4 regions of the Pseudogracilibacillus sp. ICA-222130 genome follow, and region 2 is predicted to be linked to each of the others. Evidence: riboswitches for the same ligand, from Rfam matches in the RefSeq annotation. Region 2 holds a riboswitch; each other region holds the start of a gene.
What was found. A riboswitch is a leader RNA that binds a small molecule or an ion and turns the genes downstream of it on or off. The one in region 2 is predicted to bind S-adenosylmethionine.
Positions count from the first base shown of each region.

Region 1: another riboswitch for S-adenosylmethionine. It lies ahead of WKT09_RS05680 (methionine ABC transporter ATP-binding protein); the one in region 2 lies ahead of WKT09_RS08625 (methionine ABC transporter ATP-binding protein).
Region 3: another riboswitch for S-adenosylmethionine. It lies ahead of metK (methionine adenosyltransferase); the one in region 2 lies ahead of WKT09_RS08625 (methionine ABC transporter ATP-binding protein).
Region 4: another riboswitch for S-adenosylmethionine. It lies ahead of WKT09_RS03545 (O-acetylhomoserine aminocarboxypropyltransferase/cysteine synthase family protein); the one in region 2 lies ahead of WKT09_RS08625 (methionine ABC transporter ATP-binding protein).

Region 1 is NZ_JBBKBG010000008.1:63,910-72,228, forward strand. It holds gene WKT09_RS05665 (DUF2294 domain-containing protein) at 1-53, shown strand, start outside; gene WKT09_RS05670 (MetQ/NlpA family ABC transporter substrate-binding protein) at 182-1,021, opposite strand; gene WKT09_RS05675 (methionine ABC transporter permease) at 1,040-1,711, opposite strand; gene WKT09_RS05680 (methionine ABC transporter ATP-binding protein) at 1,701-2,714, opposite strand; SAM riboswitch class I at 2,784-2,887, opposite strand; gene WKT09_RS05685 (pyridoxal phosphate-dependent aminotransferase) at 3,051-4,214, shown strand; gene WKT09_RS05690 (cyclase family protein) at 4,270-4,785, shown strand; gene WKT09_RS05695 (sigma-70 family RNA polymerase sigma factor) at 5,015-5,518, shown strand; gene WKT09_RS05700 (DUF4179 domain-containing protein) at 5,519-6,841, shown strand; gene WKT09_RS05705 (poly(ethylene terephthalate) hydrolase family protein) at 7,083-8,319, opposite strand, start outside.
Region 2 is NZ_JBBKBG010000018.1:39,706-48,024, reverse strand. It holds gene WKT09_RS08635 (MetQ/NlpA family ABC transporter substrate-binding protein) at 1-845, opposite strand, end outside; partial or broken gene WKT09_RS08640 (hypothetical protein) at 1-12, shown strand, start outside; gene WKT09_RS08630 (methionine ABC transporter permease) at 861-1,526, opposite strand; gene WKT09_RS08625 (methionine ABC transporter ATP-binding protein) at 1,516-2,547, opposite strand; SAM riboswitch class I at 2,630-2,739, opposite strand; gene WKT09_RS08620 (thioredoxin family protein) at 2,811-3,119, opposite strand; gene WKT09_RS08615 (toprim domain-containing protein) at 3,125-3,478, opposite strand; gene gcvH (glycine cleavage system protein GcvH) at 3,569-3,952, opposite strand; gene WKT09_RS08605 (arsenate reductase family protein) at 3,970-4,326, opposite strand; gene WKT09_RS08600 (nuclease-related domain-containing protein) at 5,204-5,695, opposite strand; gene WKT09_RS08595 (alpha-ketoacid dehydrogenase subunit beta) at 5,909-6,904, opposite strand; gene WKT09_RS08590 (thiamine pyrophosphate-dependent dehydrogenase E1 component subunit alpha) at 6,901-7,896, opposite strand; gene WKT09_RS08585 (MoeB/ThiF family adenylyltransferase) at 8,101-8,319, opposite strand, start outside.
Region 3 is NZ_JBBKBG010000013.1:43,891-52,209, forward strand. It holds gene pckA (phosphoenolpyruvate carboxykinase (ATP)) at 1-1,298, opposite strand, end outside; gene WKT09_RS07345 (hypothetical protein) at 1,713-2,009, shown strand; SAM riboswitch class I at 2,165-2,271, shown strand; gene metK (methionine adenosyltransferase) at 2,424-3,626, shown strand; gene asnB (asparagine synthase (glutamine-hydrolyzing)) at 3,876-5,687, shown strand; gene WKT09_RS07360 (C39 family peptidase) at 5,721-6,605, opposite strand; gene WKT09_RS07365 (gamma carbonic anhydrase) at 6,624-7,142, opposite strand; gene WKT09_RS07370 (class I SAM-dependent methyltransferase) at 7,207-7,776, opposite strand; gene leuS (leucine--tRNA ligase) at 8,045-8,319, shown strand, end outside.
Region 4 is NZ_JBBKBG010000004.1:30,356-38,674, reverse strand. It holds gene WKT09_RS03570 (aminopeptidase) at 165-1,400, opposite strand; gene WKT09_RS03565 (acyl-CoA thioesterase) at 1,467-1,967, opposite strand; gene cls (cardiolipin synthase) at 1,980-3,428, opposite strand; gene megL (methionine gamma-lyase) at 3,476-4,642, opposite strand; gene rarD (EamA family transporter RarD) at 4,801-5,709, shown strand; SAM riboswitch class I at 5,761-5,868, shown strand; gene WKT09_RS03545 (O-acetylhomoserine aminocarboxypropyltransferase/cysteine synthase family protein) at 5,982-7,610, shown strand; gene WKT09_RS03540 (SGNH/GDSL hydrolase family protein) at 7,902-8,319, shown strand, end outside.

The DNA.
Region 1 (8,319 bases), on a different contig from region 2:
TGGCGGTATCTGTTTTTATTTTTGATCGTCCCATTGATAAGGTGGAAGAGTAGGGAAAGTACTTCACCTACTCTGCTTATACGGTTGAGGTAAGAAAAACATATCGAATGTATCAATATCAAATGATGAAGACTTTTACATAAAAAAGAGATTCTGCGAAATAGCAGAATCTCTTCTATGTTTATTCTTTTTCAAGCATCCATGCAGGTTTACCGAAACCTACGAATTCTTCGTCGATAACAGCTTCAAATTCATCTGATTCAATTACCTCAATAATATCAAGGGCAAACTGTTTATTAGCATCTTCTGCTTTTACTGCAACAATATTTCTGAATTGGTCTGGCATATCTTCTAACGCAATCGCGTCCATTAAATCCATATTTGCTGCTATCGCAAAGTTTCCTGGAACCGCAGCTATGTCAGCATCATCGACAGAACGTGGTAATTGACCAGCTTCAATTGGTAAAAACTCTAAATTTTTGTCGTTTTTTGTAATATCTTTTTCAGAAGCTTTTAAAGGTTCGACATCTCCATCAATTTCAATTAACCCTAGATCTTCAAATGTAATTAATGTTCTTGCAGCATTAACTGGATCGTTCGGAATCGTAACAGTTGCACCATCTTCAATGTCTTCTACTGATTCATATTTATTCGAGAAAAGTCCTAATGGAGCAGTAGGTACAACGATTAAATCCTTTAAATCCATATCATTTTCTTCCGCGAAATTTTCTAAGTAAATTACATGTTGGAATAGGTTTGCATCAATGGATCCGTCATTTAACGCATTGTTCGGTTGTACATAATCACTAAACTCTGTTAATTTCACTTCATATCCCTTTTCTTCTAAGCCAGGAATAATTGCTTTCGTTAACATATCACTATAAGGACCAGCCGTAGCACCGAAATGTAATTGTTTTGTTTCATCTACATTGGAAGCCTCATTTCCGTCGTTATTGCCACCACATGCAGCTAAAATAGCGACGATACTTGCTAAAACGATTGTAAAAATCCACTTTTTCATTTTATTTCCCCCTAATAATTAACTTTTGTCTACTGCTTTTGCAGCTTTGTCTCCAATCCATTGGAAAATTTGTACTAATAATAATAAAATTACGACCGTTAAAATCATAATGGTATTATCATATCGGTAGTAACCAAATCGAATTGCTAAATCACCGATTCCTCCACCACCAACGAAACCAGCCATTGCAGAATAAGCTACTAAACTAATCACGGTTAATGTGATGCCTTGGATAATACTAGATTTGGCTTCTGGAAGTAATACATCTTTAATAATCATCCAAGGTGTTGCACCAACCGCAATTGCTGCTTCGATCACTCCCTTATCAATTTCACGAAGGGATGTTTCCACAATTCGTGCAAAAAATGGGATGGCTGCAACCGATAAAGCAACACTTGCAGCAGTAGGTCCAATCGAGTTACCGACGATTAATTTTGTAAATGGTGTAATAGCTACCATTAAAATAATGAACGGGATGGAACGAATGACGTTCACAACAAATCCGAGGACAGATTTTATCGGTTTATTTTCAAGAAATAGTCCCTTATCCGTGACGAATAAAATAATCCCTAATGGCAATCCGATGATGAGTGCAACGAGTAGCGCAATACCTATCATATATATCGTTTCCCCAAATGCTTGCGTCATTTCGGGTAACAGTTCCACAATACGGTCCACATCAAATAACATCACGAATCACCTCCACATCTACTTGTTGTGATGACATATAATCGATTGCTTTGTCGATTTCAGTTTTGTCACCTTTCATTTCCATGACGAACATTCCCAGTGGACGTTCTTGAATATATTCAATTAAACCGTGTAAGAAATTTCCTTTTACATCAAATGTTTGAATCATATCGGAAATGACGCTTTCGCCAGCAATATCTCCACGGAACGTAATTTTAACAATTTGTCCGGTGCATTTTTGTAACATTTCTTCTGGTACATCGATATTCACAACATCTTTAATGAATGTTTTCGTTAAATCATTTTTCGGTGCAGAGAAAATATCATATACGTTTCCTGATTCCACAACTTTTCCATCCTGCATAATAGCCATACGGTCACAAATTTCTTTCACCACATTCATCTCATGTGTAATTAATACAATCGTAATATTTAATTCTCGATTAATTTTCTTTAATAACTTTAAAATGGATGAGGTTGTATTCGGATCGAGAGCAGAAGTAGCTTCATCGCACAGTAATACAGATGGTTCATTCGCTAGTGCACGAGCAATACCAACTCGTTGTTTTTGACCACCACTTAGTTGGGCCGGAAAGACATCTTTTTTATCTGCTAAATCTACCATATCTAAAAGTTCTTCGACACGTTGATCAATCTCTTTTGCTGGTGTGGATGCTGCTCGTAAAGCAAATATGATATTTTCAGCAACTGTTTTTTGACTTATGAGATGGAAATGTTGGAAAATCATGCCGATTTTTAAACGTGCTTTACGTAGGTTGTTTGCATTCAAAGACATTAAATCAAGCCCGTCGACTAATATTCGTCCTTTTGTAGGTCGTTCTAGTAAATTAATACAGCGTAATAAGGAACTTTTACCTGCCCCAGAATATCCGACAATACCGAAGATTTCTCCTTCGTTAATCGTTAAAGATACATTGTCGACACCAATGACATCTCTATCCTTCGTTTGATACACTTTTGTTAAATTTTCGATTTGAATCATGGCTAGTCTCCCTTTTAAAAACATAAAAAAACTTCTTTCACAAATATGAAAGAAGAACTGTTAATTTTCAGCTTATCTTCCAGAAATTTGTACGTTCTGAAGGAATTGGCACCTTCCATAATGGGGTTGCCGGACGTCATTGGGCCTTGTCCCTCGGTCACTCTTGATAAGTTATCGACTTATATAATTGTAGCATTTCATATTAGTCAAACTAATATATTTAATCATAGCTATTTTCGTTTAATTTGTCAATAATAACTGAAAATTTCTTTCTTTTCGAAAGTATATTCTTTATACTTGTTGTAGAATGATAGAATTGAAATGAGGAATATTTATATGAAATTATCGAATCGATTACAGAGATTGCCGGCACATTTTTTCTCGCAATTAACCAAAAATGTTCAACAAGCTGTTAGGGAAGGGAGAGATGTTATTAATCTTGGAAGAGGAAATCCTGATAAACCAACGCCGTCTCATATCGTAACAGCTTTACAGGATGCAGTAGAAGATCCAGTCACACATGGATATGCACCATTTCGAGGTACGACGGAATTGAAAGAAGCGATAGCGATATTTTATAAACGTGAATACGGAGTAAATCTAGATCCGGAAACAGAGGTTGCTATTTTATTCGGTTCGAAAGCGGGAGTTGTCGAATTACCATTGGCGATTATGGATCCAGGAGAAGTTCTCTTACTTCCAGACCCAGGTTATCCAGACTATTTATCTGGTGTTAGTTTGGCAGATATACGATTCGAAACGATGCCATTACTAGAAGAAAATAACTATTTTCCTAATTATGATGTTATAGATGAGGATATTAAACGAGATGCAACATTAATGTATTTAAATTATCCAAGTAATCCGACGAGTGCAGTAGCAGATGTTCCATTTTTTGATGAGACAGTCCAATTCGCGAAAGAAAACAATATTGCAGTAATGCATGATTTTGCTTATGGTGGAATCGGATTTGATGGTGAAAAACCGGTAAGTTTTTTACAAGCAGACGGGGCGAAAGATGTCGGGGTGGAAATGTATACGATGTCGAAAACATTTAATATGGCTGGATGGCGCGTCGGATTTGCTTTAGGAAATAAGGAGATTGTCGGTGCGATTAATTTATTACAAGATCATATGTATATTAACCAATTTCCTGCCGTTCAGCGTGCAGCTGCAAAAGCATTGTTAGGAGAGCAAACGGCAGCGAAAGAAATAGTCGCTTTATATGAACATCGTCGTAATGTGTTTATCGAAGCTTGTAAAAAAATCGGGTGGAAAGTCGAAGCACCAAAGGCCTCTTTTTTCGCTTGGTTACAGGTTCCAAATGGACATACGAGTGAATCCTTTACTGATTTGTTGTTAAATGAAGCAAATATCGCTGTTGCTCCAGGTAATGCTTTTGGGGCACATGGAGAAGGGTATGTACGAATTGGATTATTGGAGGAAGTAGATCGTTTACGTGAAGCGGTAGAACGGATAGGAAAACTGGACTTATTTTAATCGATGTCCAGTTTTTTCTCCGGATAAAATCCATTTGAAAGAGTGGGGGAGTGGTATGAAAGTAATTGATTTAACCGCAACATTGAACGAAAAAATGGACGTCTATCCTGGAGATCCAGCGGTTACGATTGAAAAAGTCCATACATTTGACAAAAATGGCTGGGAGTTAAGAAGGTTAACATTAGGTACGCATACCGGCACACATGTCGATGCATTTTCGCATATGCATAAAGGAAAAGCAAATGTAGATGAGATTCCGATCGAACGATTTTTTGGTGAAGCACAAGTAGTGCAAAAAGATTCACAATGGCCGAGGGAGATAGGCTTATTCTTTACTGAACCACTGGATGAAACATATATAGATAAATTATTGCACGCAAAACCCTCCTTTGTCGGTGGAGATATGACGGAACGATTAGAAAGAATGTTATTAGCGAACGACATTATTACCTATACAGACCTAATCAATTTAGAAAAAATTCCGTTCCATCAATCTTTTACATTTTATGGACTACCTTTAAAAATAGAAAAAGGGGACGGGTCACCAGTCCGCGCGATCGCTATATTATAAAAGCGATTATTAGTAGTAGCTTTGCAGGAGAAAACGGGGAGGATCAATCCCCGTCTTTTTTTATCATTTTTTCTTGCTTCAACTTACAAATTGGAATATATAAAGCAATGTATACAATATAAAGTTAATAATGGATGATCTAAAGGAGAATTTTTCATTATTTTTCAAAAAAATTAAAACTTTTTATATAAGTGACCGTCTAATATATAGCAGGTGAAGGGGGAGTCCATTGGAGAAAATTACAAAAAAAGCTATTGCTGGAGATAAAGAAGCTTTTATGCAACTTATGGATACTGTAAAAGCTGATATTTATCGAACAGCATTGAGTTACATGAAAACAGAAGAGCTTGCATTAGAAGTAGTACAAGAAGTTACATATCGCGCATTGATTAATATCCATTCAATACGACAACCTGCCTATATTAAAACGTGGTTTATTCGAATTACGATTAATTATTGTAACGATTTAATACGGGAACGAAAAAAAGTGCTGCAATTAGATGAAACGATGATACCATCAGCTTATGAGGAAGACTTTCTATTATTAGAGATGGAAGAACTATTAGAAAAATTATCTAATCAAGAAAGAGAATGGATAGTTTTAAAATATATTCACGGCATATCTTTTAAAGAAATGGCTGAAGTGTTTCGTACGAATGAAAATACGATGAAAACAAGAGTTTATAAAACTTTAGATAAACTACGTCATTTAGCAAAGAAAGGGGAAGTGTAAATGAAACATGAAGATGTAGAAAAGCAACTTGAAAATTATAAAAACAAAATAGAAAACATTTCCATCCCCGAGACATTGTTAGATGAAGCGATAGAAAAAGGTATGAAGCAACATAAGGAGAGCAAAGTTTCTAAGAAAAAACACCGTTATTATTTACCAAAATGGACATGGGCAGCCATCATTTTTCTTCTTGCAGGATGCGTATGGACAGTTTATTTGATTGATCCAGTATTTTTACGTGGAAATCCTAGTTGGGAATCGGCAATGCAAAATGAATATTATCATGAAATAAATTATACAGAGAAAAAGGGAGGCATTAACTTTACATTACATGGAGTAATGATGGATGAAAAAAACATTGTATCTTTTATAACGATTGAAACAGAAAATAAAGTGGAGTATGCTTCCATTGGAAAAATCCAATTATTTGATCAAGATGGCAAGGAACTTATTTTTAATGGAAGTTATGGTTCGATGGATGACGATGATGGTACGAAGAAAAGACGTTTTCGTCATACAGTCGATGCACAAATATCATCAGATGATATGTTGAAAAATGGCTTACGTATAGTAATGGATGTGCATGTACAAGACGAGGGGGTAGATGAGAGTGTGGAAACATTTTCGGTACCAATTGAGGTTGAGCAGATTAAGGTAGCAAAGAAACAACAATATGAAGTAAATGAAACAATTGAGATAGCGGATCAAAAAATAACGGTTGAAAAAGTAGTCATGTATCCAACAAGAGCGGAAGTTCATGTCGTGTTAGATTCGACTAATACAAAAGATATTCTGGATTATACGAATTTACAATTAGAAGATGGAAAAAGGAATGTATGGGGAAAAGTCACGAACGGTGTAGTAAACATAATGGATGAGAAAGAGCCACATAAAGATATTTTATATTTAGAGAGTAGTTATTTTCAAGTACCAGAACAATTATTTATGACATTAAGCAAAGTGCAAGCAGTGAATAAAAATGAGAGGGAAATTATATACTCAATGGATGAAGGAAAAATTATTCAAGCGCCAGATAATGGTAAATTAATTGATTCCGTTTTTGTGGAAGATAACTCATTAGTATTTGCGATAAATACCCCGTCAGAGGAAGAATTTCCGTTCGGGATGTTTAGTTATGTGTTAGATGAACAAGGCAAGGAATTGGAGTTATATTCTAGTTTTAATTCTATTAGAAATGGCAAAGGATATTATGGATTAGAACTTAAAAACATTGATACATTAAAAGGGAATATTCGCATTCCAGTACAATATTATCCGACATTTTTAGAAGCGGAAAAAGAAATCAAGGTACAAATAAAATAGTGCTAAAACGGTGATTAGTATATTGTATAAAAAGTGAGCCCGATAAAATACGCACCCTCTAAAATAATAAACTACATGTAGAGGGTGCTTAGTGTACACGCCGATTTGAAAAAAAACGATCGCAACAATTAATAAATGGGGAGAATGATTTCTAAAGAAGTTTCTTTATAACGGCGATAAGTTATAAACAGACGTGCTACATCTTAATCATCATTACTTTTTCTCCTTTAAGAATGAAATATTATTCTATCCCAATTTCTTCCAGTAAAACTTCCCCATTCGTGCCTGAAAATTGTAGAGTTAATGTTGTATCTTTTAATGACTCAGCAGAAATATCTGTTAATGGAACATGAATAGTTTCAAAAATTGGCTCCCAGTTTGTGTCATATTTGCCGTCCCGATAATACGTATCAAGTAAACCGAAAGGCGTTTGATCAATCTCAATGACAGGAGATAATGTATGTGTTTCTTGAACAAGCGTCTTATTTTCATTTGACAGAACAACTTCCATATCAATATTTGCTTCTGGTTTATAATTTGCTACCGTAAGGACGAGCGAATGACTATTAACATTCTTCCCTTTAAGAGAAAGTGGAATCGAATATGTTGCTGCTTCTTCCCAAGCAATATGTAGTGCATCTTGTGGGTGAATTCCACCCGAACGGTTTTTAGGACGAATTACTTCTTTTTTTGGTGCATTAGAAAATTGGCCTAATATTTCTTGATGTTTGTTATACGTTAACAATGATTGATATTGCCCAGTTACATATTTGTGAGCCATCGTTGTGTCTGGTAAAAGTTCCTTTCGAACTTGTTCATTTTCGATTAATGTTGCTAATTCCGTACTTTGTTGAAATACATCTTTATAAAAGGCAGTCAAGTAGGTGGCCGCAATTTGCTGTTGTTCTTTTTTCGACAATAGGTTCATTTGATTTAGAAACAATCCTTTTGGCATTGCTAAATCGTAACGTCCCCAATCGTTATTGAATTGGACATGGTTTGCATGTTCAATATATAATGTAGCTTTTATTTGATTCGCATCTGTCAATGTCGTGCGATAAAATTGATGATCCCCTCTGAAATTGTACACATCTGCATCTTGTGCACCGTGCATGATAAAGTAAGAAACATTTTCTAATTTCGGTTTTGTATGATCAATGGACTTATCAGTAGGGGAGATGGCAGCAACGGCTTTAATTTCAACGTCTTGTAATGCACGAAGTAATGCTGGATCTTCAATGAAACGTTCATAATCTGCTCCCATTGCAGCGGCTTGCCCACCACGTGAATGACCAGACAATGCAATTTCTTGTACATTTACTTTCTGATAAAATAAACTATCCTCTTTTTGATTCATCTCTTTTAATTGCACGATATGTTGTAGCAATATCCATGTTCTCAATAGGTAGTTATCATTTGGTTGACCTGTAATATTCGAATAGTTAATGAAATCTTCATCAACAGAAATGAAAATAAAG
Region 2 (8,319 bases):
GCACCGTCGTAGTTCTCAACCATGAAGTCTTGAATTTCTTCAGAACGTAACACTTCTAATAACTTGTTTAATGCTTCGTCTTCTTCGTTACCTTCTTGAACCGCTAATACGTTCACGTAAGGAGAGTCGTCCCCTTCACGGAAAATAGAGTCGTTCACTGGATCAAGTCCTGCACCGATAGCATAGTTCGTGTTGATGACCACTAATACATCTTCTTCAGACTCATAAATCTCTGGTAAAAATGCTGGCTCATAGTCAGGAGAGAATGTTAAATTTTTCGGGTTGTCTTCGATATCATCTAACTCAGCCTTACCCTCTTCCACTCCGTCTTTTATTGTAATTAAATCGTTTGCTTCGAATAACTGTAACACACGTCCATGGTCAGCTACAGAGTTACTTAATACAACTTCTGTGCCATCTTTAATATTATCGATTGAATCAATAGTTTTTGAGTATGCTGCGATTGGTTCAATATGAATTCCACCGATATGTGTTAACTCGTATCCTGTATCTTCAATTGTTTGTTCTAAATAAGGAATATGTTGGAAATAGTTTGCATCTAAATCGCCACTTGCTAAGTCATCATTTGGTAAAACGTAATCCTCATATGGTTCAATTTCTAAAGTAATACCTTCTTCCGCTAAAATTGGTGCCGCTTCTTCTAAAATCTCTGCATGTGGCACACTAGAAGCTCCAACTTTAATTGTCACTTCTTCAGCGTTTCCATCATTATTACCTGCGTCGTTGTTGCCTGCGTTGTTTGCTGAGTTGTTGTTATTTCCTCCACCACATGCTGCTAAAACTAAAATTGAAATTAATGCAAATAAAGCTAAAACCTTTTTCATGAAACATTCTCCCCTTTACCTTTTATCAATTTTTTTAGATATAAAATCTCCAATGAATTGGAAAATAAAAACGACAATTACAATAATGATAGAACAGACGAGGACAATTTCAAAAATTCTTCGTTGGAATCCTGCATAATATGCATAACTCCCTAGTCCACCTGCTCCGATCGCTCCAGCCATTGCTGTATAACCAATTAACGCAATCGCTGTGACGGTAATTCCTGAAATAAGTGCTGGCATCGATTCTGGGATTAATACTTTAAAAATGATACGTCTCGTCGTGGATCCCATCGCTTTTGCTGCCTCAATTACACCTTTATTTACTTCCTTCAATGCAATTTCCACTAAACGGCCGTAAAACGGTGCCGCTCCTAAAATTAAAGCTGGAAGTGCTGCATTCGGTCCCCGAATCGTTCCAATTAAAAATCTCGTTAATGGGAACAATAATAAAATTAAAATGATAAATGGGATAGCACGAAAGACGTTAACAAATGTCGCAATGATAAAATTTAATATTTTATTTTCCCATAGACCATCTTTATCTGTTAAATAAAGTAATAAGCCAAGCAATAATCCTAAAATAAACGTTCCAATAAGTGCGATGATGGTCATGTAAAACGTTTCATATGTAGCTTCAAGCAATTGGTTCGTATCAAGTTTTGAAAAATCAAGTGTCATCGCGAATTACCTCCACTGTTACCGAGGAAGCTTGAACAAAAGCCTCAACTTTCTCTATTTCTGTTTTGTCTCCAATTAATTGAATAGCAAGAGAACCAAGCGTACCGTAAGTCGTTTTCGTAATTTTACCATGTAAAATATTCACTTGAGTATCGTAGTTTTTCGCAATTTCACTAATTAGAGCATCATTGGTTGCTGTCCCTTGGAATCGTAAACGAAGAACTTTTCCTTTTCGTTCTACTTCCTCTAGCACTTCATCCAATGTATCATCTTCACGGCCTTCTTCCACGACCTCTCCAATGAATCGTTGTGTCACATCATGTTGTGGATTCGTAAAAACATCATACACATTTCCTTGTTCCACAATTTTCCCCTGTTCCATCACTGCAACACGATGACAAATTTTTCGGATGACGTTCATTTCATGTGTAATTAAAATGATCGTCAAACCAAGTTTCTCATTAATATCTACGAGTAAATTTAAAATAGAGTTTGTCGTTTCCGGGTCTAATGCAGATGTCGCTTCATCACATAATAACACTTTCGGGTTATTCGCGAGTGCTCTTGCGATTCCGACACGTTGTTTTTGTCCCCCACTAAGTTGGGACGGATACGCTTTTTCTCTACCTTCTAATCCAACTAATTGAATGAGTTCCTTTACTCTTTTTTCTCTTTCTGCTTTTGGCACACCAGCGATTTCGAGAGGGAAGGCAATATTATCTTCCGTCGTTCGTGACCATAATAAATTAAAGTGTTGGAAAATCATTCCGATATCTTGTCTCGCTGTACGAAGATTTTTCGTATTTAATTCAGTCATGCTCTCGCCGTCAATGGTTATGGTTCCTGCTGTCGGTTCTTCCAGGCGATTTAATAACCGAACGAACGTACTTTTTCCAGCCCCACTATATCCAATCACTCCAAATATTTCACCAGTTTCGATATCCAATGTGATGTCATCGACTGCCTTGATTGGGCGATTGTCAATCGTGAATGTTTTCCTTAAATTTTTGATCGAAATCAAAATGCGTACCCTCCTTTTCCTTTTATTCCAATAAAAAAATCCCTTTGCTCTAGAGAACAAAAAGATTATATATCTTCACGTTCTCTCATTTTTCAAAGCGGTGTGCTTCGCAGGATTTAGCACCTTTCAATCTTTACATTGAAGGTTGCCGCAACTTCACAGGGCCAGTCCCTCCATTGCTCTTCATAAGAGTTTATCATATTCAATTGGTTATTATATTGAATCTTACCAGTCCTTGTTGCCTTTGTCAACGATAATGCACATTACCTAGCAAATAACTCGGGTTTGTACTCAAACACATAATGATAGATGTGTGCAACCGAATGAAATGTATAAATTTTTTCCTTTATTTCTCCATCTTTCACAATGAGTAAACACGGTACACTTTCGATTTTATTTTCTTGCATGAATTCCGGAAATAGGGATCCATTCATTTCTAGAAAAATTTCCTCCTTATGTGTCATTTCAATTTTCTGTAAAAAACTTCTTGCGACATGACACGTCCCACAAAATGGGGTATGAATAAAAAGGAAACCATCATCCGGTAATGGTAATTGTTTGATCTCTTGCATATTTCTCACCAATCTTTTAAAAAATATATCGGATTAATTCGAATATGAAATTTGACGAGTTCTGTTGCGAGAATATTGTATGGGGTTGCCTCCACTTCCATATATTCTTCTGGAATATACATATTTTCTGCATGTGGCAACTCTTCATTCAACTTTTTTCTAAGTTGTTTTCCTGGACGGTCCTCATCGACGAAAATATAGACAAGATGGTGATCCAAATCATACGTTTCCAGCATTTCATCAAATTTTTCAATACTAAATGTTCCGAATGTACATAAAATTTGTACGTCATCACGGCCATCGATAATTGTTTCGAGCCGCTTTTTATCTTGTTTTCCTTCAACAATCACTATTTTCATTTTATCATTGCATCCTTTTCATTGCACCTTTTTAAAACAAAAAGCTATTCACGATGAGTTTTGTCTGCTCATCGTTGAATAGCTTTTCCATTATTCTGCTGAGATTAATGCCTCGTATTTGTCTGCTGAAAGTAACTCGTCTAACTGCTCATCCTTTGTCGGCTCGATGACGATGAACCATCCTTGGTCATAAGGAGACTCATTTACTGTTTCAGGGCTATCTTGTAGTGCTCCATTAATTTCCACTACACGTCCACTTACTGGTGCATATAATTCGGATACTGTTTTGACAGATTCTACGCTTCCAAATGGTTCGTTCATTTCAATTTCCGCACCAATTTCAGGAAGTTCTGCAAATACGATGTCCCCTAATTCTTCTAAAGCGAATTGAGTAAGTCCGACTCGAATATCGCTTCCTTCTTCTCGTGCCCACGTATGTTCTTTTGAATATAATAACTCTGTTGGTAATGACATATTTTTCTCCTCCTACGTTACTTCCATGTATTTTCGTATGTTTCTTCTTTAAAGCCAACTGTCACGCTCGTGCCGTCTGTCAGGATTGGCCGTTTAATAAGCATGCCATTTGACGCTAAATATGTAACCATGTCATCGAGTGTGGCATCTTTTATTTTTTCTTTCATATTTTGTTCGCGATACACTTTCCCACTCGTATTAAAAAATTTCTTCGGTTCTAGTCCACTTTTTTCAATAAGCGATTTTATCGTCGCTTCTGAAGGTGTTTCTTCGACTAAATGAACTAATTCATACGTTTTCCCGTGATCATCTAGCCATTTTTTTGCCTTCTTACATGTACTACAATTCGGGTACCAATATAATGTTAGTGACATCGTAAACCTCCGTATAAAAAATTTACTAATCTGATTATAGCAAATAATCCCCCGCGCTACAAAGGGATAAATTTTTTCATGAAAACTGGTGGGTGTGTGTAATAATTCCGCAAGTGTAGGGCGATTTCAGTGGGAACTTGCGGATATATGCAGTAATTACGCAAGTGCAAGGCGGTTTTCATGATAACTTGCGGATGTGTGTAATAATTCCGCAAGTGCTCGGCGGTTTTCATGATAACTTGCGGATATATGCAGTAATTACGCAAGTGCAAGCCCGTTTCAGCGATAACTTGCGGATATAACCAATAATTACGCAAGTGCAAGGCGGTTTTCACGATAACTTGCGGATATAATCAATAATTACGCAAGTGCAAAGCCGTTTCCTCAATAACTTGCGGATATACATCACAGCCCCGTCGCAAGTTCACCAACAATTCCCCGCGCTATTAAATGTACTTCAAGTAATAAATCGATAGCTAGCATTCTTCCGACTATTTTCCTTCTTAAAGTACAATTGCAAAATAGATTGTATGGTTCGTATGGACACCATTCCTCCTATCCATTCGTAGATTCGCTCGGTTGTGATGGGGGCCTCTGGAAAAAGGGTGACGTATTCCACAATACTACGGACAACAGCAGATGCAAGCGACTCCCTATACGTGCACCGTGCACAACACATATGCCGATATTCCCGAGCCATCCAACCACGACAACGTACACAAGTAATGCCTTTTCGCAAAGTCTCCCACTCAAATGAAGGGGTGCGAACAAATCGATTTTCTGTTACATGTAAAGTACGTAATTTTTCAGCTAATGCGATGTGGGTAGCATTCAAGGTTGCACGCTCATTATTTAAATGCGAAAAAAAACCTTGCAATTATGTCGGCAAAACAATTTTATCATTTGGCTTCATGTACAATGTGAAACGATCATTCACAAAGGCGACATAAGGTAGAACAGGTAGATGAATATTTAGAGATAAAAGTATTTCCTTTAACAAAATTTCTGTGCGATTCAATTGATGTAACGGGTTTGCTATCACTTTATTCGTCCGAAGTGATGTAAACTGATCATCAAAATATGCATATTCATTTTCAAAGTTTTTAACTTCTACTAAAAGTAGTTTCGTTGCAAAAATTAACAAGCAATCAATTTGCGATAGTCGACCACTTTTGTCAAAGAGTAAGCTATACAAAGCGATATAATCAACTTGTAATTTTTCCACAACTAATTGTTCAAAACGACATTCCCCTCGATAACCTTGGAGTTCCTTGTAAAATTGTTGCTCATCCTCCTTCGAAAAAACGATACGATTTTGCAGTAATTCATATACGTATAATAGTGATGATTTTTGTACGGATTCGTTCATATTCTCCCTCCACTAAAACCCTTTCTTCTTACAATAACTAGTTATACAAATATTGCAAAAAGACAAAACTGCTATTTTGGACGAAAAACAGGGACGAAAATGCAAAAATCATCTAGGGGTTTCACCATTTTCACCACGAATACTTGCGATAAAATTCAATTTTATCCATTTACAAAAAAACTACATCGAAACAAAAAAATCTCGACGTAGTTTTCATGAGCGAATCGTTTCTCTGACAAGTTTCCCTATCGCCCGTTCGATATCCTCTACTTGTGGAACTGCCTGGTGCTCCAATTTTGCATTATATGGCATTGGAACGAAAGCCCCTCCGAGACGAATGATTGGTGCACGTAAAGCATGAAAAGCTCGTTCAGCAATTAAACTGGTAATTTCCCCACCAATTCCGCCACGTTTTACCGCTTCATGGACGATGATGACACGTCCCGTTTTTTCCACAGAGTTAAGAATCGTCGCTTCATCTAATGGCACGAGTGTGCGTGGATCGATGACTTCCACCGATACACCTAGAGCAGCGTAGTCCATTGCAGCTTGTAATGCTTTTTGCACCATGATACCTGTTGCAATGATCGTGACATCTGTTCCTTCCCGCTTCACATCTGCTACGCCAAGAGGAATTTCATAAGTATCTGTCGGTACGTCACCAGTCTTTTTATACAATAATTTATGCTCATAAAAAATGACTGGATTTGGATCATTTATCGCTGCTATGAGTAGTCCTTTCGCATCGTATGGGGTAGAAGGTTGGACTACTTTTAAACCTGGAACATGGGCGAGCCAAGCTTCCAAACTCTGAGAATGTTGGGCAGCTGCACCTGTTCCAGAGCCAGATGGGGTACGAATAACGAGTGGCACCGTCGCCTTTCCACCGTACATATAACGGATTTTCGCAGCTTGATTTACGACTTGGTCTAAGGCTAATGTTAAGAAATCAGAAAATTGGATATCGACGACAGGTCGCATGCCAGTTAATGCAGCCCCGACTGCAACACCTGTCATTCCGAGTTCACTGATCGGTGTATCGCGCACGCGAGCTGATCCAAACTCCTCCAGCAATGTCGCCGTCACCCCAAAAGCACCACCATACACACCGATATCTTCTCCGAGTAAAAGGACCTTCTCGTCCTCCCTCAGTTTAATTCGTAACGCATCACGAATCGCCTCCAAATATGTCGTCGTTTGCGCGTTCATAGTTCCACCTCCCGAATCGCATACACATCCTTATATAGTTCATCTATCCCAGGCTCGTCACTGGCTGTTGCAAATTCCGTTGCCGCGTCAACTTCTTTTTGTACAGTATGGTGTATCGCTTTTATTCGACCGGCTGCTTCTATTGCAACATGAAGTAATTTTTGCTCCAATTGAATAAGGGGGTCCCGTTTTTTATATGCTTCGACTTCTTCCTCCATCCGATACAATTGCTTATCACTTTTCGAATGGCCTTTGAACCGATATGTTTTCGCTTCTATGAAGGTCGGTCCTGCTCCATTTCTCGCGCGTTCGACAGCTCTTTCCATCGTTTCTTTTACAACTAAAACATCATTTCCATCAATGGTCACACCAGGAATTCCGTACGCCACAGCTCGTTCTGACAACTGATCAATATTCGTCATATCACCAATTGCGCTCGACATCCCATACATATTGTTTTCACAAATGAAAATGACAGGCACTTGCCAAATTGACGCCATATTTAACGCCTCATGAAAACTTCCTTCATTGATTGCACCATCCCCGAAAAAACATGCGACGACATTGTTCTTTTGCTGCATTTGCATACTTAATCCCGCCCCAACAGCGATTGGAATTCCACCTCCAACGACGCCGTTTGAACCAAGATTCCCTTCCTCGATGTCTGCTATATGCATTGAACCACCTTTTCCCTTACTATAGCCCGTTATTTTGCCGAACATTTCCGCCATCATTTTATGTATGTCAGCACCCATTGCAATCGCATGCCCGTGGCCACGATGTGTACTCGATATGTAGTCCCCGTTTTGCAACGCAGAACAAACACCGACAGCAACTGCCTCTTGTCCATTATATAAATGAGTCGTTCCATGCAAATGCCCTCGCTGAACATTTTTTTCTACCTCATTTTCAAACTGTCGAATGCGCACCATTTTTTCATATAATGTAAACCATTCTTCTATGTTTTTCCGCTCATATGGCACACTGTTCATCCCTTTCTATGTCCAAAATAATTCCTATCGTCGTGCATACTTTTCCCCTAGTATAATATACTTTTTCAAGCAAACATTACCTCCTTTGTTGAACAACGTTCTATGCAAAAATTGACGCCAAGTTAGATAGCAACCTCTCCAAAAGCGACGCGACTTTACTCCCTACTGTTTCAATAAACTACCTCATGATAGCGAATTTCTTCCTTAACTAAAATATCGATAATACAAAGATTTGGCATAATCTTGATTATTCGTCCCGTGGATGAATGCACGGCCATCTTTAAACAACACCATCCGTCTTTCTTCAAATGTAAATGATAATAAAAATGCATTAAGTTCAACTTTCCCACCAGTTTGTTTTAAGCTCTCGGCAACTTGCGCCAAGTTACGCTGTTGCATCTCAGGTGGCCGAATTTGCACGGA
Region 3 (8,319 bases), on a different contig from region 2:
TAAGGGCCTCCAGTCCAACCAGTGTTAACTAAAAATACATTTGTGTTGAACTGATCGATTTTTTCTCCAAGCATTTCTGCATATTGATCTGGAGAAAGTGGTAAGAATGGTGATCCAAAGCAAGCTGAGAAAGTTGCTTCTGGTTCTGTAATTCCACGCTCTGTTCCAGCTAATTTAGACGTATATCCACTTAAAAAGTGATACATTGCTTGTTCTTTCGTTAACTTACTGATTGGAGGTAATGTTCCTGACGCATCAGCAGTTAAGAAAATAATTGTATTTGGATGACCTGCAACACTTGGAACGATAATGTTGTCAATGTTCTCTATCGGGTATGCAGCTCTTGTGTTTTCTGTTAATGAAACGTCTGAGTAATCTGGTTCACGAGTTTGATCATCGAGTACGACGTTTTCTAATACAGAACCGAAACGAATAGCATCAAAAATTTGTGGTTCTTTTTCACGTGTTAAATCAACACATTTTGCGTAACAACCACCTTCAATGTTGAATACACCGTTTGGACTCCATCCATGTTCATCATCACCGATTAATTTACGGTAAGGGTCAGCTGATAATGTTGTTTTTCCTGTTCCTGATAAACCGAAGAATAAAGCAACATCCCCTTCCTCCCCAACGTTTGCAGAACAGTGCATAGATAACACATTTTGTTGTGGTAATAAGTAGTTCATCACAGAGAAAATAGATTTTTTAATTTCCCCAGCATATTCCGTTCCACCGATTAATACGACACGCTCTTTGAATGAAATAACGATAAATGTTTCAGAATTCGTCCCATCTTCTTGAGGGTCTGCTTCTAATGTCGGTGCAGAGAGAACTGTAAAGCCAGCCTCATGTGCTGCTAACTCATCTTTCGTCGGTGTAATGAATAACTGACGTGCAAAAAGGTTATGCCATGCATATTCGTTTACTACTTCCACTGGTAAACGATATTTTTCGTCTGCTCCAGCGAATCCTTTAAAAGAGAAAACTTCATCTTTATTTTTTAAGTGATTTACAACTTTATCGAATAATTTTTGGAATGATGCCTCATCGATTGGTTTGTTTACTTCTCCCCAATCTACTAAGTTATCAGAAACGTCATCACGAACGATGAAACGGTCTTTTGGTGAACGGCCAGTGTATTTTCCAGTAGTTGCTTGAACTGATCCAGTTGCAGTTAATACACCTTCATTACGTGATAAAATCTTTTCTACCAATCCTGGTACAGATAAATTGTTATGAACATTGTCATTTTGTAAAATTTCTTGTGATACAGTTGACCTAGCTGTCGTATTCATTGAATTAATCCATCCTTTTTTCTCGTGTACTTTAAAATCTGAATATAGTATAACACATTAAACGAATTAGTCCATACTAATGTAATAAAACAAATAGAAAATGTTAATTTATTATAATGAAACAAAAGCTAAAACGTCTAAAAACGTTGGTGCAATAACGTTTTTTAAATGTATTACAATTTTGTGAAAAAAATCACAAAAGCTTTGTCTCACTACAGTAAATCTATTTTAACATAATCATATCAATACTTGAACTACCATTTTAGCGTTGGATAATGGGCGAAAAAAACAAAATAATAGGGAAAAAATGGAAATGTTTCATACTATACGTGTTCGGGTAAAAGATATTAAGTTTCGTTGCTGAAGATGCATAGGAAAAAAGTAAGATACATAAAAGAAGGGGTGGGGTTCATATTGGGGAAAAGTAATAAAACGGCTCGAGTTTTTGTTGGACTAGGAGTGGCAATTATGATAGTAAGTGTTTTAATTGGTACTGCGATTGCACCAACGGAAATAAGGATAGGGGCTATAGATCGAACAGAATTTTCTTGGGGAGTTTTTTTCACTACCGCGTTCAGTGGATTTATATCAGGGATGTTTTTTATTGGGATGGCTGAAATCATTGAGTTATTAGATGGATTGAACTGGTATGGATCCAAAGTGTCCTCTGACTTGAGAAAACTTTTGAACGAAAAAAATCGGAATTCGTAATTTTTTCAGAAGTTCGGGTTATCGCATGCATATAGAAGGTTGTATTTCTTCTTTAATCGATTGACATTTCACTTATTATCATATAGACTAGCCATTATAGTATACATATAGAGGTGTTTTTCAGGAAATATTTCATATGTAATAAACAACGGACTCTCTTATTAGGAGTTGGTGGAGGGACAGACCCTGTGAAGCCCAGCAACCTCACAAGTATGTGAAAAGGTGCTAACCTGATGCAAGGATTTTCCTTGAACAATAAGAGTGAAAGGCAGAAACAATATCCTTTCCTCATTTTATATAGGAAAGGATTTTTTCATGAATTCCATTATTTATGAAAAATGAACGAGTCATCTCGTTCCCTATGATCTCTATCGAGTAGAGCTCCGTGTAATATTTATAGGAGGCTTAATTATAATGACAAAGAATCGCCGTTTATTCACATCAGAATCAGTAACGGAAGGACATCCGGATAAAATGAGTGACCAAATCTCGGATGCAATTTTAGATGAAATTTTAAAAGGGGACCCGTATGCACGTGTTGCATGTGAAACGACTGTTACAACAGGACTCGTGTTAGTTTCCGGTGAAATTACGACGAATGTATATGTTGATATCCCTTCCATCGTTCGTAAAACAGTAAAAGAAATTGGATACACGGATTCACGTTACGGATTTGATGCAGAAACATGTGCCGTATTAACGGCTATCGATGAGCAGTCACCTGATATTGCAGGTGGAGTAGATGTTGCATTAGAAACACGGGAAGGAGAGGCAGATGAATCGGAAATTGGTGCGGGAGACCAAGGGTTAATGTTTGGGTATGCATGTGATGAAACAGAAGATCTAATGCCATTACCGATTTATTTAGCGCACCGTATTGCAAAACGATTAACAGATGTTCGTAAAGACCATACATTACCGTATTTACTGCCTGACGGTAAAACACAAGTAACGGTAGAATATGATGAACATGATAAACCTGTTCGGGTAGATGCAATCGTTGTGTCTACTCAACATACGGAAGATGTTACATTAGAACAAATTAAAAAAGATATACAGGAATATATTATTAAACCAATTGTTCCGAGTTTCTTATTAGATGAAAACACGAAATATTATATTAACCCATCTGGTCGTTTCGTGATCGGTGGACCACAAGGAGATGCGGGATTAACAGGCCGTAAAATTATCGTCGATACGTACGGTGGATATGCTCGTCATGGTGGGGGAGCATTTTCTGGTAAAGATGCGACAAAAGTGGACCGATCTGCAGCATATGCCGCACGTTATGTCGCGAAAAATATCGTGGCAGCACATTTAGCGGAAAAATGTGAAGTTCAATTAGCGTATGCTATTGGAGTGGCACAACCTGTATCGATTGCGATTGATACATTTGGAACTGGAAAAGTGTCAGAAGAAATTTTAGTCGAAGTGGTACGTGAAAACTTCAACTTAAGCCCACGTGGCATTATTCAGATGTTAGATTTACGTCGTCCGATTTATCGTGACACTGCAGCATATGGACATTTCGGCCGTCGTGATGTTACACTTCCTTGGGAAAATTTAGATAAAGCGGAAGCATTAAGACAATCGGTTGTCGCAATTGCGAATAAATAAAAGGAAAAAATGGATGATATACATGTCATCCATTTTTTGTTTATATGGACAACAGCTGTATAATAGGAAGAGAAAGTAGGGTGAAAAGTTCCTGTGATATGGATGAAAACCTATTCATAAATAAGATGAAACAATCTAGTGAACAATTGCAAAATATTGATGTTTACGACGGATGTAATGCTTGTCGTAACAGAAAAAAATATGGTATTATTTTTTAGAAAATAGATTTCATAAAGGTAGGTTACAAACATGGGCCATTTTATTGGAAGTTTACATCATGGAACGACTTCATCTATCATCGATGTAAACAATGTCGAGCAACATGAACAAACATATGAACATGGAAATTTTTCTTTTTTATATGAAGCAAGTGAATTAGATCAAGTATTTGAAAATGAACAATATTATGTACATTATTTTGGTGAATGCTATAACAAGGAAACATTAGCGGAAAAAGCGGGGATTTCATCCACGAATATTGCAGAAATTATTGCAGTGTTATTTCCACAAGGACAAAAGGAATTATTCGCGCAAATTAGCGGGAAATTTATTATTACCATTTTAGATAAACATAGTGAAACATTATATGGAGCGAGAGATCATTTTGGTGTGAAGCCACTTTTTTATGTAGAAAGGGATGGAGCGTTCACCTTTTCTTCTTCAAAAACGGAAATTACGAACCGTTATCATATAGATAAAATGAATGAAACAGCGTTACAACATTATTTTAGTTTCCAATATGTACCTGAACCATATACATTGCATGACGATGTCGTTATTATGGACCCGGCAACTTATTTTGTGAAAGAAAAAGCAGGGGAAGTGACATTCCATAAATATTGGAAGCCATCCTTTGACCCTATCCAAACAGAGAAGTCTGTATGGATCAATAAAATTCGTGAAGTCATGTATGAAAACATTGAAAAACGGATGGATGGTATTGCAGATATTGGGGCCTTTTTATCTGGAGGAATTGATTCGACCTTAGTCGTGTCGATGGCGAAAGAGATGAACCCAAATATAAAAACATTCTCTGTCGGTTTTGAGCGAGAAGGATTCTCTGAAGTGGACGTTGCTAAGGAGACAGCAGATAAAGTAGGCGTTGAAAATATCGCGAAATTTATTACGGCAGATGAATATGTAAACCAAATTCCGGAAATAATGTGGAATTTAGAAGAGCCATTAGCAGACCCATCTTGTATTCCGCTATATTTCGTTTCTAAAGAAGCGAGCAGTTATGTGAATTTTGCATTATCTGGCGAAGGTTCGGATGAGTTATTCGGCGGGTATAATATTTATCGTGAACCAGATTCTTTACGGATGTTTAACTATATTCCTGGATTATTCAAAACATTAATTCGAAAAGTTGCGATGACTTTACCGGAGAATATGAGTGGGAAAAGTTTCTTATTAAGAGGGACAACCCCATTAAGAGAACGTTATATCGGTAATGCGAAAATGTTTGAGGAAAAAGAAAAAGAAGCCTTTTTAAAAACATTTAACCGCACGATTTCCTATGAAGATATTACGGGACCATATTATGATATTATAAGCCATGAACCACTCGTCGCTCAAATGCAATATATCGATATTCATACGTGGATGCGTGGGGATATTTTATTAAAAGCAGGTAAAATGTCGAAAGCAAATGGAATTGAAATTAGAATGCCGTTTGTCGATAAAGATGTGTTTGAATTAGCGAGCAAAATTCCAATCGATTTAAAAATTGCGAACAACACGACGAAATCGATTTTACGTGAAGCATCACGTGGAATTATTCCAGATCACGTATTAGATCGGAAAAAATTAGGATTCCCTGTACCGATGAGACATTGGCTGAAAAAAGAATTAAACGGTTGGGCGAAACGTACGATTGATGAAGCGGAAGTAGATGCATACGTCCATAAACAATTTGTCCGTGATTTATTAGAGGCACATTGTGCAGGAAAAGCGGATTATAGCCGAAAAATTTGGACCTTCTTAATGTTCATGGTATGGCATCAAGTGTTTATGGAAGGAAAATATGATTTTGCGCAAGGGCAATCAACGTTAAGAGGATAACCTCATTACATGAAAGAACAAAAAAACAGTCTATTACTCATACATCGTAATAGACTGTTTTCCCATTTGTTCCCAAGCAGCAATGAAATCTTTTATTGGTGCACTACTTCGGTAATTTAATGGGTCATTGAAATATACTTTTTCTTCGTCATATCCAGTTATTAAGACAGCGTGTTGTCGGTACGTAATGTCGATTGGTCCATCTTCTGTTTGCCATGTTTCAAATTGTTCTTTTGGCAAATGTGTATAGTGGGAATTAATGATGACCCATACTGGATGGCCTTCACTTATATGTCTTTTTACTTCTTTAAAATCTTCTCCCGTAAAGTCAATTACTTGTAAATTTGCCGCATGTTTTTTGGCGAGTGATGCGATAGGTCCGTGGTAAACACCGAGGCCTGGTTCATCGAATGTATACATACTCCCGACAAATCCATTGTCCGGATTGCCGAAATGAACTTGTCCATTTTTATATTGATACGCTTGTGTACTACGTTTCACTTCTTCAGCTAACGTCATTTTATCGACATCGATCCCATGGAAAGAAAGAAGCATGCTAAGTGCGGTTACTTCACAACCGCGTGGCAATTCTGGCAACTGTTCTATAAGTGGTGCTTCTAATTGTACGGCTTTTTTAATTTTTCCTTTCGCTTCTTTTCCTTCATGTTTGATCGTTTCAGCATGGACTTTTTTATCTTTTGTTACGTCTTCTTGTTCAAATGTATCAATGATGGCATGTTTCACATGCAGAAACTCACCATTCGTATAAGCTAAATAACCGATAAAAAGGGTCGTCGAAGCAAAAATCGTCATATAAAATATCGATAGTATGTAAGAAGCTCTCTTTTTAAAAAAGAAAATCGATATGACAGATACACCATATAAAACTAAAGAAAGGATGAATAGTAGAAGGAGCAAATATGTCACCTCATTATATTAATCAGTAAAAACATTTTCTTTATAGTATTGGCCTTTTTCTACATAAGATGCTCGAATTCTGTCCATATCTTGTCTATCTTTATCTGTTAATGTACGAACAACCTTTGCAGGGCGACCAAATGCTAATGTATTCGGTGGAATTTTGGTGCCAGGAGATAGTAAACTTCCTGCACCGATAAATGCATTTTCTCCGATTTCCACTCCGTCTAATAAAATGGAACCCATCCCGATTAAGGCATTTTTTCGAACGGTACAACTATGTAAGGTTACTTGATGCCCAATACTTACACCGTCTTCTAAAATAACAGGCATGTTTGGGCTTTGGTGAATCAGTGATAAATCTTGAATGTTGACGTTGTTTCCAATAATCGTTGGTGCCACATCGCCACGGATCACAGTTTGGAACCATACACTACATTTTTCGCCCATTTTTACATCGCCAACAATTGTAGCGTTTGGAGCGACATAGGTCGTTTCATCAATTTGTGGATATTTTCCTTTATATTGGTCAATCATTGTACACACCTCATTTCATTTATCTATCCATTATCATACCATGAATGCTCGCAAATCTCTTACCTTACTGCCTTTTTTCCATCGCGATCACAAATGGCGGATCATTCCGTTGGTTCACGAATCCATACTGGAGGACACCGTAATATTGTTGGTCTAAATTTGTGACAAATTGAAGGACAGCATCTTTTTCCTCTTTCCCTCCAACATGCCCATGGTAGACAACGAGCACAACACGGCCACCTTTTTCTAGGTTGTGAAGCAATGCTTGAATGGCAGCGATGGTCGATGGTGCTTCTGTAATCACTTTTTTATCGCTTCGTGGTAAATAACCTAAATTAAATACGGCTGCACGAATTTTTTTCTTATGTTCTTCTTGTAAGTATGTTTCGAGCTTTGCATGGCTATCATGAATATAATGAACATTGTTCCATCCATGTTGGTTTATTAATTGTTTCGTCGTTTCGATCGCTTGTTGTTGCACGTCAAAACTGTATACATGTCCAGTTTCACCGACGAGTGTTGCAAGTAATAATGTATCGTTCCCATTACCACAGGTTGCATCTACAACGATATCTCCTTCATTTGTCACCTCTTTTAATAAATGATGTGCAAATGGAATGATCCCTTTAAACATATGATTTAAATTCCTTTCCTTATGTAAAATAAAACTTATTCATAATATAACATCAAACATCATCTTCACGCATGAAAAATGCTGTCATGAGGGGACGAATCTTGACAATTATCGTCGTTTTCACTACAATTCGTATAGTTAGGGTATTTAATTTTTAGCGAAATGAAGTTTTTAGCAAGCTCCTCATTTATGTATAAGATGAGTAGCTTTTTTACGTAACATATACATATTATTTTTTGGAAAAAAGTTGAACTGAGGAGGAACTTTTGTGAATTATAACCATCGCGAAATCGAGAAAAAATGGCAAGATTATTGGTTAGAAAACAAAACATTTAAAACAGATACTTATTCGAATAAAGAGAAATTTTATGCACTTGATATGTTCCCATATCCATCTGGATCCGGTTTACACGTTGGACACCCAGAAGGATATACGGCGACAGATATTTTATCTCGTATGCGCCGTATGCAAGGATATGAAGTATTACACCCGATGGGATGGGATGCTTTTGGACTTCCAGCAGAGCAATATGCGTTAGATAC
Region 4 (8,319 bases), on a different contig from region 2:
TGCAAGCAAAATAAATAGGATACATATTTTGGCCTATATAAGGATGAAATATATAGTGACTGGTTCCTCTCTTATGACGCGAGATAAAAAAAGGTCAAGGCATACGTGTCCAAGCTATACCGAAACATGTTTACGGTGCTTTTTAATACGCCTCAACCTATATATTATTCAAATGTTACTGCCCATGTTCCATCTTTAAAAATTGGCTCCACTTCCCCATCAGCTGTTACCCCATCAATATTCATTTCTGCTGAACCAATCATAAAATCAACGTGAACCATACTATCGTTAATCCCATGTTTGTCCAATGCCTCTTCATCCATTTCAGGACCACGAGCGACATTTGTCGGATATGCTTTTCCTAACGCAATATGACAAGATGCGTTTTCATCAAATAATGTATTATAAAAAATTAACCCTGATTGTGAAATAGGTGATTCATGTGGTACTAGCGCCAATTCGCCCAGACGTTTTGCCCCATCATCCGACTCTAATAAATGTTTCAGCACTTCTTCACCTTTCTGTGCTTGATAATCGACAACCATTCCATCTTTAAATGTCAATTGGAAATCATCAATGACATTTCCACCGTAATTTAATGGCTTCGTACTAGATACGACACCATTCACATTATATTTATGTGGTGCTGTAAACACTTCTTCTGTCGGCATATTCGGATTAAATACGGTACCATCTTCAGAAATAGCTGCACCGCCAGCCCAAATATGGTTTTTCGGTAAACCAACTTCTAAATTAGTTCCTTCCGCTTTTAAAATTAATTTTTCATATTGTTTTTCATTTAAGTATTCATTCGCTTTTTTCAATAGATCATTATGTGCATCCCAAGCAGTAATAGGGTCTTCTTTATCGACTCGAACCATCCTCGTAATTTCCTGCCATAATTTTTCCATTGCTTCTTCCTCAGATACATGAGGGAAAATCTTTTTCGCCCATCCAGTTGTCGGAATAGAAATAACTGTCCAACATACTTTGTCATTCATTATATACTCACGATATGTTTTCAACGCAATTCCAGCCGATTTATTTGCTTCTGCAATACGTGTTGAATCAACATCTTGTAATAAATCTGGATCTGTTGCATGAATAGAAACGAATGCCGCACCTTGTTCTGCGTATGATTCTTGTAACATTACTTTCCATTTTGGATATACCTGAAACACTTCTTCATTCGCATGTTTATATGTTAAATAAGTTAACGTGTCATCCGACCAATTTACATGCACCTCTTTTGCGCCAAATGCATATGCTTGCTTGGCCATTTCACGAACGAAATAAGCTCCTTCGATTGGTGCATTAATAACAAGTGGTTGATTTTTTTGAATGTTAACCCCTTTTTGTAAAACTAGCTGTGCATATTTTTCTATATTTTGTTGTTCCATTCGTTTCCTCACCTTTCTTATTTCTAGAATTTACATGCCATAAATTATTCGTGTAAGCATCCAAACTTAGTCTGTTCCGAATAATTCCGCCATTCTTTTGGATTCTTTTCTTCTTTCATTTCGACGTTCTCTTCGTAATGCTGCGCCTTCAAACAATACTTTTTCTTGTTCTGTTTCAGGGTATACCGCAGGAACCTCAGTCGGATTCCCTTCATCATCCAATGCAACAAACGTTAAAAACGCGGTCGCACAAACAGTTTGTTCATCTGTTAACAAGCTGTCCTTAATTACTTTCACAAACACTTCCATCGATGTTTTATGTACGTATGTAACAAATCCTTCTACACAAATAGAATCTCCTACTTTTACCGGGAATAAAAAATCAACAGAATCTGTAGATGCTGTGACAACCGATTTACGTGCATGACGTACAGCAGCAATTGCTGCAACATCATCAATATGTGCCATTAGTTTACCACCGAATAACGTTCCATATGCATTGGCATCTGGCGGTAAGATTTGTGCTGTTTTTACTGTCTTTGAATTTGAACTCGGTTTTTTCTCCATTATTTTCTCTCCTTATAAAATCGGTGATAATAATCTAGAAATAGATTCTTTAAACTTAATCCATAAAGAACGCTGTTCATATAACTGTTTTGTCATCTGAGTAGATAACATAATATCTTGTTCAAATATATCTACTAATTGTTGAGCAATTTTTACATCGTATAAAAAGGTATTTACTTCAAAATTTAAACGGAAACTACGAACATCAATATTCGCCGTTCCAACAGAAGACATTTTTCCATCTACAACAATTGTTTTCGCATGTAAAAATCCATTTTGATATAAATAAATTTCGGCACCTTCATTCAATAATTCCCCAACACTCGATAAAGTCGCCCAATAAACGAATATATGATCAGGTTTATTCGGAATCATAATTTTAATTTTAATGCCAGACAATGCCGCAATCCTTAATGCGTCCATCAAGCTTTCATCTGGAATAAAATATGGTGTTTGAATATAAACCGATTCTTTCGCCTCTAATATCATCTTTATATAACCATATTTCACTTGTTCCCATTGTTGATCTGGACCACTAGAAACGATTTGGATCCCTACATCTCCTCGGCCCTTTTCGCCTCCGATAAAATAGCGATCATCATATAATACATGATTACGTGATGCTTGATTCCAATCTAAAATAAACCTCGTTTGCATCATTCTAACTGCATGGCCTCGTACACGTAAATGTGTATCGCGCCAATAACCGAACTTTTCCGAATGACCTAAATATTCATCTCCAATATTGAATCCACCAATATACCCAACTTCCCCATCAATGATCGCTAATTTTCGGTGATTTCTAAAATTTACTTTAAAATTAATTTTCCCCACTTTAGGCGGGAAAAACGCTCCAACTTGTATGTTTTCTCTTTCTAATCGCTGTAAAAACTTCTTACTTAATCCACGTGAACCCATATCATCATATAAAAAGCGAACTTCTACTCCTTCACGTGCTTTTTGGATTAAAACATCCGCAATTTTTGTTCCTAGTTGGTCTTGCCGAATAATATAATAAAGTAAATGTATATGATTTTTAGCATTTTCTAAATCATGAATTAAGGAAGTGAATTTATCTGTTCCATCTGTAAATATTTCCACTTCGTTGTTTTGCGTGTAAATGGCATCATTATGTTTTAAATGTAAATAATATAATTCCTTGTATTCCTTTAGTTCTTCTTGCTTAAAAGGAAGTTGGTCTTCCTCGATTTTCTTTAGTTGCTCTTGCACTTCCTTCTTTACACCTAGCCTACTTTTCGTATCCCATGTAAATATTTTTTGGTGCGTTAAATTTCTACCAAATAATAAATATAGAAGGAAACCTAAAACAGGAATAAAAAATAAGACCATAAGCCATGCCCATGTGGAACTTGCATTTTTCCGTTCTAAAAAAATAACCGTAAATGCAAGGACAAAGTTCACAATCATGACTGATCCAAATAATATAGGTACAAGTTGCATAGGCATCCCCTCTCTCTTTCTTTCTTATATTCTAACATATTTTGAACTTAAGAGAGTGTATCTAATGCAACTTCAAGGTCCTTCCATACATCTTCCCAATGTTCTAGTCCTACAGATAATCGAATAAGGGAGTCTTTTATACCCATATGCGTTCGCTCTTCTTCTGGAATCACTGCATGGGTCATCGTTGCTGGATGCTCAATTAAAGTTTCTGCATCTCCAAGACTAACTGCCACTTTTACAAATGTTAATGCATTTAAAAACTGCTGGGCGTTATATTTATCCCCTTTAATGTCAAATGCTAGCACACCCCCACCACGATGCATTTGTTTCTTATACACTGTCGGATCATCTAATCCTGGATAATACACCGCTTCTACATTCGGATGTGTTTCAAGTTTGGCAGCAATTTTTTTTGCGTTGTCACAATGACGGTCCATTCGTAATGGCAATGTTTTCAGTCCCCTTAATAGGAGCCAAGCATCAAATGGTGCTAGCACGGCACCAATATTGTTTCGTGTCGTACTTGCAATTTCATCCATCCTCTCTTCTGTTCCAATGGCGATTCCCGCAATCACATCTCCATGTCCATTTAAATATTTTGTCGCACTATGTACTACGATGTCACAACCAAGTTCTATAGGACGTTGTAAATAAGGGGTCGAAAATGTATTATCCACAACGACAGGTATATCGTATTCTTTTGCAATTTTACTTATCTTTTTTAAATCGATTAATTGCATCGTCGGATTGACAGGCGTTTCAATATAAATGACCGCCGTATTTTCCTTTATCGCATGGCGGATTTTTTCTTCAGATGTAAAGTCTGTCAATTGTACATCCATTCCATACTTCTCTTCCATCATTTTTAATAAACCGAATGTACAACCATATAAACCATTCGAGCATAAAATATGCTCATTTGCTTTTGTAAGTGCAATGAGCACAGCAGATATGGCACCCATTCCCGAACCGAATGCTAAGGCACGCTCACCGCCTTCTAACACCGCCATCCTTTTTTCTAATACATCTACAGTCGGATTCCCAATTCGTGTATAAATATGCCCGTCTGCTTCTCCACTAAAGCTTTTCTCTCCATGTTCAGCAGACTGAAATTCAAATGTAGACGTTTGAAAAATTGGCACTGAAACACTACCCAGCAATTGTTTTGCATCATATCCATCATGAATGGACATCGTTTCAATTTTTTTCATGCTCGTTCCTCCTCTTATTTATGTAACTCTAGTATAACAAACTTTCTGACAATTCTGTTTCACCATGCATGAATGGATGAAAAAGTCGGAACAATTGCCAACAGCTAGAACATAGGCGTAAAATGATGGTAGAAAACATCAGTGAAGTGAGGCAGTAAATGAACAATAAAAACATGAAAACAGGCATTATGTTAGGGATTATTACATATATTTTATGGGGATTTTTCCCGATCTATTGGAAACTATTAGACATATACGAACCAGATGTCATTTTAGCGAATCGCATCATTTGGTCTTGTCTATTTATGGTTGGATATTTACTTTTCACACGAAAATTACGCTCTTTTTTCTCATTATGTACAACATTATTGAAAGATAAACAGAAAATGCTCTACATTACATTAGCATCTATTGTCATTAGCGCAAACTGGCTCATTTATATTTGGGCTGTACATAATGATTTCGTCATTCAAGCAAGTTTAGGCTATTATATGAATCCTTTATTAAGCATCGTATTAGGTGTCCTATTTTTAAAAGAAGCATTATACCCAGCGCAAAAAGTTGCATTGTTATTCGCGAGTTTTGGTGTCATATATTTAACAGTCTCCTATGGGGTATTTCCTTGGATTTCTATCGCATTAGCATTATCATTTGGTTTATATGGGCTATTAAAAAAAGCCGTTAAGCTAGATTCGGCCTATTCATTAACCGTGGAGACATTACTATTAACTCCGATTGCACTCATTTATTTATGCACATTTGTCGGAGTGGATTTAGGATTTGCAGCAAGCACATCATGGACGGATACAGGGCTATTACTCATATCCGGAGTTGCTACAGCCGTCCCACTATTATTATTCGGCTATGCCGTAACATACATTCCTTTGTCATTAGCAGGAATTTTGCAGTATATCGCACCGACAATTATGCTTTTACTCGGCGTATTCCTCTATGATGAACCATTTACATCCGCACATTTCGTGACGTTTACATGTATTTGGATTGCGTTAATTTTATTTGTGTCTTCTACATTAAGAGTCCATAAAGTTAGAAAATTCACAAATTAATTGACTTTGATTCATTTACAGGTATAATGGATACTAATTTCATCGACATATCTCTTATCAAGACGGATGGAGGGAATAGGCCCTGAGAAGTCCAGCAACCTTAAAGCAATTGCTTTTAACGGTGCCAAATCCTACAGATGATATTCTGGAAGATAAGAGGAGGACAATACATAATGATCCCTCTTCTTACAATCATGTAGAAGAGGTTTTTTTATATCATCACCTTCTCAAATAAAATACAATACGTTCAAAATTTTAAGGAGGAGTTTTACATGTCAACATTTCGTTATCAGAAAGATGAAACTATCTTACTTCATGCAGGTCAAGAACCAGATCCTACAACAGGCTCTCGTGCATTACCAATCTATCAAACTACTTCTTATGTATTTAACGATACAGACCATGCTCGCAACTTATTTGCATTAACAGAACCCGGTAATATTTATACACGCTTAATGAATCCTACGACAGACGCCTTTGAACAACGTGTCGCTCAGTTAGAAGACGGAACAGCGGCAGTGGCAGTTGCTTCCGGAATGGCAGCAATTACATATGCAATTTTAAATGTTGCTAGTGCAGGCGATGAAATTGTGGCAGATAGTAATTTATATGGTGGAACATATAATTTATTCATTCATACATTGCCACGCTTCGGTATTACGGTAAAAATCGTTGATGGGACAGATCTGGATGCAATTCGCAATGCGATTACAGATAAAACGAAAGCCATTTTTGGGGAAACGATTACGAATCCTAGTTTAAATGTGTTTGATGTGGAAGCAGTCGCAAATATTGCACACGAACATGGGATTCCATTAATTATTGATAATACTTTTGCACCAAAATTTGCGAAACCACTAAAGTGGGGAGCAGATGTTGTCGTACATTCCGCGACAAAATGGATTGGTGGACACGGAACATCGATCGGTGGAATTATTGTCGATGGCGGACGTTTCAACTGGGATAGTGACAAATTCCCTGGATTTACGGAGCCAGATGAAAGTTATGGTGGGGTTCGTTTTGCAGACTTAGGGCCTGTTGCATTTGCACTTCGTATTCGTGTGCAATTATTACGTGACACAGGAGCAGCTATAAGCCCACATAACGCGTTTTTATTAACACAAGGATTAGAAACATTACATGTTCGCTTAGAACGTCATAGCGAAAACGCCATAAAAATCGCCAACTTCCTGAAAGACCACCCTGGTGTAACGTGGGTGAACTTCCCTGGATTTGACGATCATCCATCACATGAACTAGCACATAAATATTTTGAATATGGATATGGATCTGTCATTACATTCGGTATTAAAGGTGGGCTAGAAGCTGGTAAAACATTGATCGACCATATTGAATTATGGTCTCACGTTGCAAACGTAGGAGATGCAAAATCATTAATCATCCACCCAGCTTCCACAACACACCAACAGTTAAATGAAGCAGATCTTGCAAAAAGTGGTGTAACAGAAGACCTTGTTCGTCTTTCTGTCGGTATTGAGGCGATTGACGATATTTTAGCTACATTAGATCGTGCAATTGGACAAGCAACTGGTGAAACGGTGCTGGAAACGACCAATCATATAGCGATCGATTGGGTAACGAACTCGCCATTTGATCGTTCTGAAGGGTTACGTGCAAAAACAATTGCCGTTCAAGGATCAGATGCGTTACTAGATAAAGCAAATGAATTACGTCCATTAGGATATCGTATTGTTCATGTACAGGATGTAGAAGAAGACATTGTAGATATCCTATATACGGACGAGCCAACAGTGGAAAATCATGTAGGTGCAACCATCGTCTGGTCTAATGGTGATGTGACGGCAAATGGTCAGGCAATCGTCATCACCAACAATGATCTAGTAACGACAGTGAAAAATGCTAGGAACAAACGTGCATAATAATGAAAATATAAAAAACTAGACATTGAACTTGATTTAAAAATAACCGTTCTGTTTATCTTTTTTAAGATAAACAGAACTTTTTTTATCCCAAAAAATGATAAAGCCATAGAGCATATGATGAAAGAAAAGGCCAAAATATTTTGTTATTTCAACCTATATCGGCTTCCTCTCTTTTTATGTAATGAATACCTTTATTTTCATACGTTTACATTTATTTAACGATTTTGGTAAAGTACTTATATAATCAAGGAATGTCATCTATAATATAGATAATATTGAAATATAGGTGTGATTTTTATTAAACGAACAATTATATTGTCCATCATTATTATAAGCATCATTTTGTTAGCATTTTTCTCTACGCCCAAAAAACAAAAACCTATAAATAAAATCATTGAAGATGAAATAACGAGTGAAATAGAAGGCGACGATAAAGAATTAGATGAGGATTTAGAAACAGCAATGATGAAAGAAGACCCCGTACGTGACTTTATTTCAGATCAATTAAAACGGGCTGCGAACTTCTTTTTCACAAGCGATATTAATGTCGTTGCTATTGGTGATTCTTTAACAGAAGGTGTAGGGGATGAAACGGGAAATGGTGGTTATGTCGGTGTTTTAGATGAAACAATTAATGAAGAAAAACAACTCGTCCATTTCGATAATTTCGGTAAACGTGGCAACCGAAGTGGACAATTAATCGAAC